One region of the Erwinia sp. 9145 genome, then DNA from elsewhere that is predicted to be linked to it. Evidence: predicted binding sites of a transcription regulator. Region 1 holds the regulator's gene; the other holds the start of a gene.
The links. The regulator ArgR, encoded in region 1, controls arginine synthesis, uptake and breakdown. The targets are predictions, from matches to a motif close to ANTGAATAAAAATACANT.

Region 1 (4,424 bases):
TGGTCCGGTGGCGGCCTGTTTCCGCTTTGATAATGAAGAGGAGGTTGTTCGCCGCGCCAATGATACCGAGTTTGGCCTTGCCGCATATTTCTATACGCAGAACTTGCAGCGCGTTTTCCGCGTCTCCGCGGCGCTGGAAAGCGGTATGGTTGGCATCAATGAGTGTGCGGTATCGACCGAGCTGGCGCCGTTTGGCGGCGTGAAGGAGTCCGGGCTGGGGCGGGAAGGCTCTGTACTGGGCCTGGAGGAATATATGGAAGTGAAGGCCCTGCATATCGGCGGTTTGTAACACATCGACGAGGGGCCGTCAGGATCGGGGCAGGCCTGTGCCTGCCGCCGCAGCCTCTCAGTAAAAAGGGCTTCGGCGAACGAAGCCAAACGTCTTCATGCTGACGAGGAATGCGGTCCGGCAATGCAGCTTATTTGAACAGTTCAGCGGTAGCGTGGTAGTTGCCGTTGGTATAGGCCTCAATGATGCGATAGGCGCTGGCGCCCTGCTGGTCGGCTTTCTCAGAGAGCTGCTGACGGATATCGATTGGGGCGGCGTCTATACCGCTTACGGTTACGGTACCCACTGATTGCAGGTTATTTTTAGCCACGTCTTCGCTGGTCACCAGGTTTGCGGCGCTGGCGCCGAAAGAAACAACAGCGGCCAGGCTCAGGGCAGCGATAGCGATTTTACTTTTCATGATACTTACTCCATCTTTGTGAGCGCCAACTCCGGCCGGGAAATATCAGGCCGCGATAGCGCGTTATATTCTTTTACTTTCAGTTGATTAGCGTGCGCTTACTTGTAGATTTCGGCCGTGGCATGATAGTTATCATCAAGTTTTGCTTCGATGATGCGATAGGCCGTTGCGCCCTGCGCGTCTGCTTTCTGGCTGAGCGCCTGACGGATGTCCATTGGTGCCGCAGCGTTGCCACTCACGGAAACGGTGCCGAGGGATTGCAGATTTTGTGTCTGTCCGGCGTCCACATAATTTGCGGCAGATGCGCCGAAGGACAGAACAGATAGCAGGCTAAGCGATGCAACAGTAGTTTTAATGTTCATGGTGTTATTCCTCGTCTCTATTTTTATCTTTTTAGAAAGTGTGATTCGCATCACGAAAAAGAGTATAGATCTGATACCGGGAAATATTAATAGCATGCTAATAATATTTTGATGGGATACTTCAGTGCTAAACCACTTTTTAATAACGATAAGTTATAAGAAAAGCTTATTTTTAGCGTTGGTCACTAGAAATCTCATGAAAAACAAGGAAGTGGAAGAAATGAGCGATTTGTGCGGTTGGAGGCAGTGGTTCAGGCTGCACCAGGAGACCAGCGTCTTGTTATCTTTTGCTAAATGTGGCTTTATTAGCGTAATGTGCTGCTTTTCACATAAAAGCAAAAAGAGAGCCGCCAGAACGGCGGCTCAGGTAAGACGGACAGATCAAAAGTGTTGTTCGCGTGTTAAATAAACCGCTACTTATAACTCTTGTTCAAAGAGATGCAGAACAGCTTCATAGAGTTGTTTAACGGTGAACGCGCGCGCAGGGGTGATGAAGATAGTGTCATCACCGGCGATTGTCCCGAGAATACCTTCTGCTTTTCCAAGAGAATCCAGCAGGCGGGCGATCAGCTGCGCTGCGCCGGGGCTGGTATGAATGACCACCAGCGCATCATTGTAATCAATATCCAGCACCAGGTTTTTCAACGGGCTGGTGGTGGTCGGCACACCCAGCTCCGCAGGAAGGCAGTAAACCATCTCCATTTTCGCATTCCGGGTGCGAACCGCGCCAAATTTGGTTAACATGCGGGAAACTTTGGACTGATTGATATTATCGAAGCCATCTTCCTGCAACGCAGCGACGATTTCGCCCTGCGAGCTGAACTTCTCTTCTTTTAATAAGGCCTTAAAGGCCTTTATCAGATCTTCTTGTTTGGATGGGATACGCATAAAATTCCGCTAAAATTTACCGGTTATGGGGAGAATCCCGGTCGGGGCCGCCTGTCATTATGCATTTGAATGAATGTTTATGCAAACGGGTGAGAAGGCTGCAAAGACCTGGCAACGTTCTGCTAAAAAGGCAGAAAAATAAGCGAGCAGAAGGCAGTTAAGGTGAATGGTTTGTTATAAAATTGATGTTGTTCTGCTAAGTGGTAAGGGTGTAATGTAACGGCCATTCAGGTTGTTGCCTGTGCATTCACGGCACTTGATGCTCACATAATAAGGAGTTTAGGATGAAAGTTGCAGTTCTCGGTGCAGCCGGTGGTATTGGCCAGGCTCTCGCTCTTCTGCTGAAAACCCAGCTTCCGGCAGGTTCAGAACTCTCTCTGTACGATATCGCTCCCGTGACGCCCGGGGTGGCCGTCGATTTAAGCCACATTCCTACCGCCGTCAGCATTAAAGGCTTCAGCGGCGAAGACGCCACGCCAGCGCTTCAGGGCGCAAACGTGGTGCTGATCTCTGCGGGCGTCGCCCGCAAGCCGGGAATGGATCGCTCCGACCTGTTTAATGTGAACGCCGGTATCGTGCGTAACCTGATCCAACAGGTTGCGGATACCTGTCCTCAGGCGCTGATCGGTGTCATTACCAATCCGGTGAATACCACCGTTGCGATCGCCGCTGAAGTACTGAAGAAAGCAGGCGTCTACGACAAAAACAAACTGTTCGGCGTGACCACGCTGGATATTATTCGCGCCAATACTTTTGTGGCTGAACTGAAAGGTAAAAACCCTGGCGAGCTGAACGTGCCGGTTGTTGGCGGCCACTCAGGCGTGACCATCCTGCCTCTGCTGTCGCAAATTCAGGGCGTCAGCTTCTCTGAGCAGGAGGTCAGCGACCTGACCAAACGCATTCAGAATGCGGGTACGGAAGTGGTTGAAGCAAAAGCCGGTGGCGGATCCGCGACGCTGTCGATGGGGCAGGCCGCGGCCCGCTTTGGTCTGTCACTGGTGCGTGCGCTGAATGGCGAAAGCAACGTGGTGGAATGCGCCTACGTCGAAGGCGACGGCGAGCACGCGCGTTTCTTCTCTCAGCCGCTGCTGCTGGGCAAGAACGGCGTGGCCGAACGTAAACCGATTGGCAACCTGAGCGCGTTTGAGCAGCAGGCATTGAACAGCATGCTCGACACGCTGAAAAAAGATATCACGCTGGGCGAAGAGTTCGTTAAGTAACCCACAACGGGCCGGCACCGTCCGGCCCTGCTTTTCACTATCCTGCCTGACGCTAGTTCCCCGGATATTCCAGCACCGTGATCGGTAACGTCATCTTGCGGTCATTACGCAGAATATCGACGTCGATCACCGTTCCCGGCCTGATCTCAGCTACCTGATCCATCGTCTCCACCGCCGAGACGGCGGGGCGGTTATTTACGCGAGTGATCACATCGTTAACCTGAAGCCCCGCCTTCGCCGCCGGGCCGCCCTGCGCGACGTTGGTCACCACGATCCCCTGAATGTGGTCGAGACTGGCATTCTGCGCATGAAACTGCGGGATCTCCCGACCGCTGATGCCAATGAAGCCTCTGATCACCCGGCCATCACGGATCAGCTTATCCATGATCTTCGCCGCCAGCACGGTTGGAATAGCAAAGCCTATGCCTTCCGGCGTCTCGCCATCGTTACTTTTATCGAAAGAAAGTGTGTTGATGCCCATCAGCTCGCCAAGCGAATTAATCAGCGCGCCGCCCGAATTGCCTTTGTTAATGGAGGCATCGGTTTGCAGGAAGTTTTGATAGCGTGAAGGGCTCAATCCGACCCGCCCGGTGGCGCTGATAATGCCCTGCGTCACGGTCTGACCAATGTTATAAGGATTGCCGATCGCCATCACCAGATCGCCGATATGCGCGATGCGTTTAGGGTTAATAGGGATCACCGGCAGGGCGGAGGCGGTGATTTTCAACACCGCCAGATCGGTCAGGCTATCGGAACCCACCAGCATCGCCTCAAATATACGACCGTCCTGCAACGCGACAATGATCTGATCGGCGTCGTTAATAACGTGTTTGTTGGTAAGAATATAACCGCGCGCATCCATAATAACGCCGGAACCAAGCGTGCGGATTTCCAGATTATCAGCCGAGGCGTTGGCGCTGCGGTTGTAAACATTCACGACGGCGGGGGCGGCACGACGAACCGCAGCGTTATAGCTGACCGGCGAGCGATTCGCGCTGTCGTCTTTATGAGCAAAGAAGTCAGTGCCGATCCTCAACGCAGGTACGGCGGCCAGCAGAAGACCTGCTACCACTAAACCAAGAAGCACCGAACGTAAGAGTTTAAGAAACATGGCATTGAATGATAAGTGAATGAACGTCCGGCAGAATAACACGAGTTGAGCGGACACGCAGGTGTCCGCATCATCATTTAGCGCAGCAGCAGATAAATGCTTTCGCCGCCGCGGATCACATTCAGCGCCAGCAGCGGCGGTTTAGCGTCCAGCA
Region 2 (4,424 bases), 690 kb from region 1:
GCCGGTTGCGCCGTGGCACAGCGCATCCGCGCCCACTTTAAGCGCCAGTTCGACCTGCGCTTTGGCGATAATCGGACGCGCCATTGAGGTGCCCAGCAGATAGGTGCCTTCGTACAGCGCGCCGGTTTGCAGAACGGGGTAAACGTAGTCGCTGATAAATTCTTCACGCAGATCGACCACGTGGCACTCTGATGCGCCGGACTGCAACGCTTTTTGCTCAACGCCTTCCAGATCGCCGCGCTCCTGGCCGATATCGGCAACGAACGCAACCACTTCACAGCCGCCATAGTTTTCTTTCAGCCAGGGAATAATGGCCGAGGTATCCAGGCCGCCGGAGTAGGCCAGAACGATCTTTTTAATGCTCTTGTCTTGCATAATCTTTTCCTTGAATACGGTTAAGCGAGGATACGGGTGCCAATGGACACGCCGTTAAAAAGAGTGGGTAGCTGTTCGGCATGGCGCCAGCTGGCGATATCAACCGGGCGGCCCAGCGTGCGGGCGGCGTCCAGCGCGGCATTCACTTTCACAATCATGCCGTCGGTGATGATGCCCTGCGCAATAAGCTGCTCTGCCCTGGCGGCGGTCATCTCTTCAATGCGCTGGCCTTTGCCATCCAGAATACCGCTGACGTCCGACAGCAGGATCAGATCCGCGCCCAACGTGGAAGCCAGCGCGGTGGCGGCCTGATCGGCGTTAACGTTCATCAGCTTACCGTCTTCGGTAATGCCGATAGAGCTGATCACCGGCAGAAAACCGCCGTTGAGCAGCGTGTTCAGCAGTTTTGGCGAACCGGGCGTGGCGTTGCCGACGTGGCCCAGCTCTTCATCAAACTGCGCGACGTTAACGCTGCCGCCGTCGCCCAGGCAGAGGCCGACCGCTTCAAGACCGTGTTTTTTCGACCAGGCCAGCAGGGTTTTGTTCGCTGTGCCCGCCAGCGCGCCGGTAATGATATCGATTTGATCCGCAGGCGTGACCCGCAGGCCGTTTTTCTTTTTCACCGGCAGCGCGAGCTTCTTCATCAGCTCATCCACCAGGTAACCGCCGCCGTGAACGATTAACAACGGGCGCTGATGCGATTCGCGCCAGCTTGCCAGCGCGGTAAACAACTTTTCCAGCGCTTCTTCGCTGTCCAGCAGCACGCCGCCGAGTTTGATAATTAATGGATTGGTCATGGTCTTACTCGCTGATTAAATAAGTGACTGCGTTTCAGGAAAACCGAAACGAATATTCAGACACTGCACGGCCTGCGTTGAGGCGCCCTTTAGCAGGTTATCTTCCGCTGACACCACGATCAGGTGTTCGCCCTGCACGGCAAAACCGATATCGCAGAACGGCAGGCCCGCCACGGCCTTAATGGACGGCACGCCTTTATCGTACAGGCGCACCAGCGGCTTATCGTGATAGGCATTGTGAAACGCTTCCGCCACGTCCTCGCGGGTGATTCCCGCCTTCAGACGGCAGGTGGTGGTCGCCAGAATGCCGCGCGGGAAGTTGCCCAGATGCGGGGTGAAGATCACCGGAATGCCCAGATGTGCGGTAATTTCAGGATGATGACGATGGTTGAAGATGCCGTAAGGTTGCAGGCTGACTTCGCAAAAGCTGGTGGTCACCGAGGCCTTGCGGCCCGCGCCGCTGACGCCGCTGGTGGCGTTGATCACCGGCCACTGCGCGTCATTCAGCAGTCCTGCCTGCACCAGCGGTTTCAGGGCCAGCTGCGCGGCGGTGGGATAGCAGCCCGGCACGGCGATCAGCCGGGCCTCTTTGATTTTTTCCTGCTGCCACTCGGCAAGGCCATATACCGCTTTGTCCAGCCAGTCCGGGTGCTGATGCGGGAAGCCATAAAAATCAGTATAAAAATCGGGATTGTTTACGCGGAACGCGCCGGACAGATCGAATACCACGCAGCCTGCGGCCAGAAAGGCGGGCGCGAGATCGTGACTCACCTCATGCGCGGTCGCCAGAAACACCACGTCAACGTTGCCAGCGAAATCCGCCGCGCTGCTGAGCGGCTGCAACGGCAGATCGATGATGCCCTTCAACTGCGGATGGAGATCGGAAAGCAATTTTCCTGCATCGGGGCTTTGCGCTGAAACCGCTAAAGCGGTTATGTTCACTTCAGGGTGACGATTCAGACAGGTCGCGAGTTCAACGCCAGCGTAGCCGCTGGCACCAACGATCAGCGTATTCAACATCAGACTGACACCTTTTTGGTCACGAATTTCCGGCTGGCAGCAGCTGCCTGCCGGGCGATCGGCGCGCGATCTGCTGGAAAAATTACCGGTTTCCAACCGTACGCCATTAATGTATTTTTATTCACTATTAATGCATGAATATTGATACTATCCTAACGCAAGGACTGTCAACAGTGAAGACAAAATTACCCCCTTTTATCGAGCTTTATCGTGAGTTGATTGCCACGCCATCCATCAGCGCAACCGATAGCGCCATCGATCAGAGTAATGAGAATTTAATCAGTTTGCTGGCCGGCTGGTTCCGCGATCTCGGCTTCAGCGTTGAGGTACAGCCCGTTCCCGGCACGCGTCACAAATTTAACATGCTGGCGAAGACCGGCAGCGGCACGGGTGGCCTGCTGCTGGCGGGCCATACCGACACCGTGCCGTTCGACGACGGCCGCTGGACACGCGATCCCTTCACCCTGACCGAGCACGACAACAAGCTTTATGGCCTGGGCACCGCCGACATGAAAGGCTTCTTCGCTTTTATTGTAGATACTCTGCGCGACGTGGACGTGACAACACTGTCGAAACCGCTCTACATCCTGGCGACGGCCGATGAAGAAACGTCGATGGCGGGTGCGAAGTACTTCTCGGAAAACACCGCCATTCGGCCTGACTGCGCCATTATTGGCGAGCCAACGTCGCTGAAACCGGTGCGCGCGCACAAAGGTCATCTCTCCCATGCCGTTCGTATTCAGGGGCAGTCCGGCCACTCCAGCGATCCGGCGCGCGGCGTCAACGCCATTGAGTTAATGCATGAATCCATTACGCAGTTGATGGCGCTGCGCAACACGTTGAAAACGCGCTATCGCCATGATGGCTTTGTTATCCCCTATCCGACCATGAATTTCGGTCATATCAACGGCGGCGACGCGGCGAACCGCATCTGCGCCTGCTGCGAACTGCATATGGATATTCGCCCGTTGCCGGGCCTGACGCTGAGCGAACTGGACGGGTTATTGAATGAGGCGCTGGCGCCCGTCAGCGAACGCTGGCCGGGACGTCTGACCGTGAGCGAGCTGCATCCGCCGATCCCCGGCTACGAATGTCCGCCCGATCATCAGCTGGTTCAGGTGGTAGAAAAACTGCTGGGAACGGAGACCGAAGTGGTGAATTACTGCACCGAAGCGCCGTTTATCCAGACGCTTTGCCCGACGCTGGTCCTTGGCCCCGGCTCTATCGATCAGGCGCATCAACCTGACGAATATCTCGACACTGCTTTTATCAAGCCTACGCGCGCGCTGATCGCGCAGGTGGTGCACCATTTCTGCCACCATTAATGATGACGCCGGGCAATTAACGGTTAAAACAGCAGGTTGTTCTGTAATTTCAGTCCGCCGCCGATAAGAATAACTTATTGCAAGTTCTTGTAATTAAATTTCATAAATTACCGTTACTTAGCCCTTTTGAAAGTAAAGTTTAAGTCAATTGACGAATGGCGGTTAACATGGCTAGATAAAAGGCAGGGTTATGCCGACAGCGGTGAAATAAAACGACAAAAGGCGTCAGGGGTCATATGAACGAACAGTATTCCGCAATGCGAAGTAATGTCAGTATGCTCGGCAAACTGCTGGGAGACACAATCAAGGATGCGCTGGGAGAAAATATTCTCGAACGGGTGGAAACCATCCGTAAGCTCTCGAAATCTTCCCGCGCGGGCAATGAGGATGATCGCCAGCAGCTGCTTTCGACGCTGCAAAATCTCTCCAACGACGAGCTGCTGCCCGTGGCCCGCGCCTTCAGCCAGTTTCTGAACCTGACCAACGTTGCCGAGCAGTACCACACGATTTCGCCTAATGGTGAAGGCGCTAACCATCCTGAGATGCTGACCGGTACGTTTGAGCGCCTCAGGCAGCAGCCCGATCTGACCGAAGCCGCCATCCGCGAAGCCATCGAATCGCTGTCGCTTGAGCTTGTGCTGACCGCGCATCCCACCGAGATCACCCGCCGGACGCTGATCCACAAGCTGGTGGAAGTGAACAGCTGCCTGGCGCAGCTCGATCACAACGATCTCTCCGACTATGAGCGCGCGAAAATCATGCGCCGTCTGCGCCAGCTAGTGGCGCAGGCCTGGCATACCGATGAAATACGTAAGTATCGCCCTTCACCGATCGATGAAGCAAAATGGGGCTTTGCCGTGGTTGAAAACAGCCTGTGGGAAGGCGTGCCGCATTTCCTGCGCGAGCT

Region 2: argC (N-acetyl-gamma-glutamyl-phosphate reductase) is a predicted target of ArgR. The motif match lies at 2,301-2,318, and genes of this name have one in related genera.

What each region holds. Positions count from the first base shown of each region.
Region 1 covers NZ_JQNE01000001.1:3,453,749-3,458,172, reverse strand. Annotated here, with positions in the region: gene FA91_RS16305 (NAD-dependent succinate-semialdehyde dehydrogenase) at 1-289, shown strand, start outside; gene yhcN (peroxide/acid stress response protein YhcN) at 420-689, opposite strand; gene yhcN (peroxide/acid stress response protein YhcN) at 788-1,051, opposite strand; gene argR (transcriptional regulator ArgR) at 1,469-1,939, opposite strand; gene mdh (malate dehydrogenase) at 2,224-3,159, shown strand; gene degS (outer membrane-stress sensor serine endopeptidase DegS) at 3,212-4,270, opposite strand; gene degQ (serine endoprotease DegQ) at 4,348-4,424, opposite strand, start outside.
Region 2 covers NZ_JQNE01000001.1:4,145,779-4,150,202, reverse strand. Annotated here, with positions in the region: gene FA91_RS19505 (argininosuccinate synthase) at 1-375, opposite strand, end outside; gene argB (acetylglutamate kinase) at 396-1,172, opposite strand; gene argC (N-acetyl-gamma-glutamyl-phosphate reductase) at 1,188-2,192, opposite strand; gene argE (acetylornithine deacetylase) at 2,366-3,517, shown strand; gene ppc (phosphoenolpyruvate carboxylase) at 3,754-4,424, shown strand, end outside.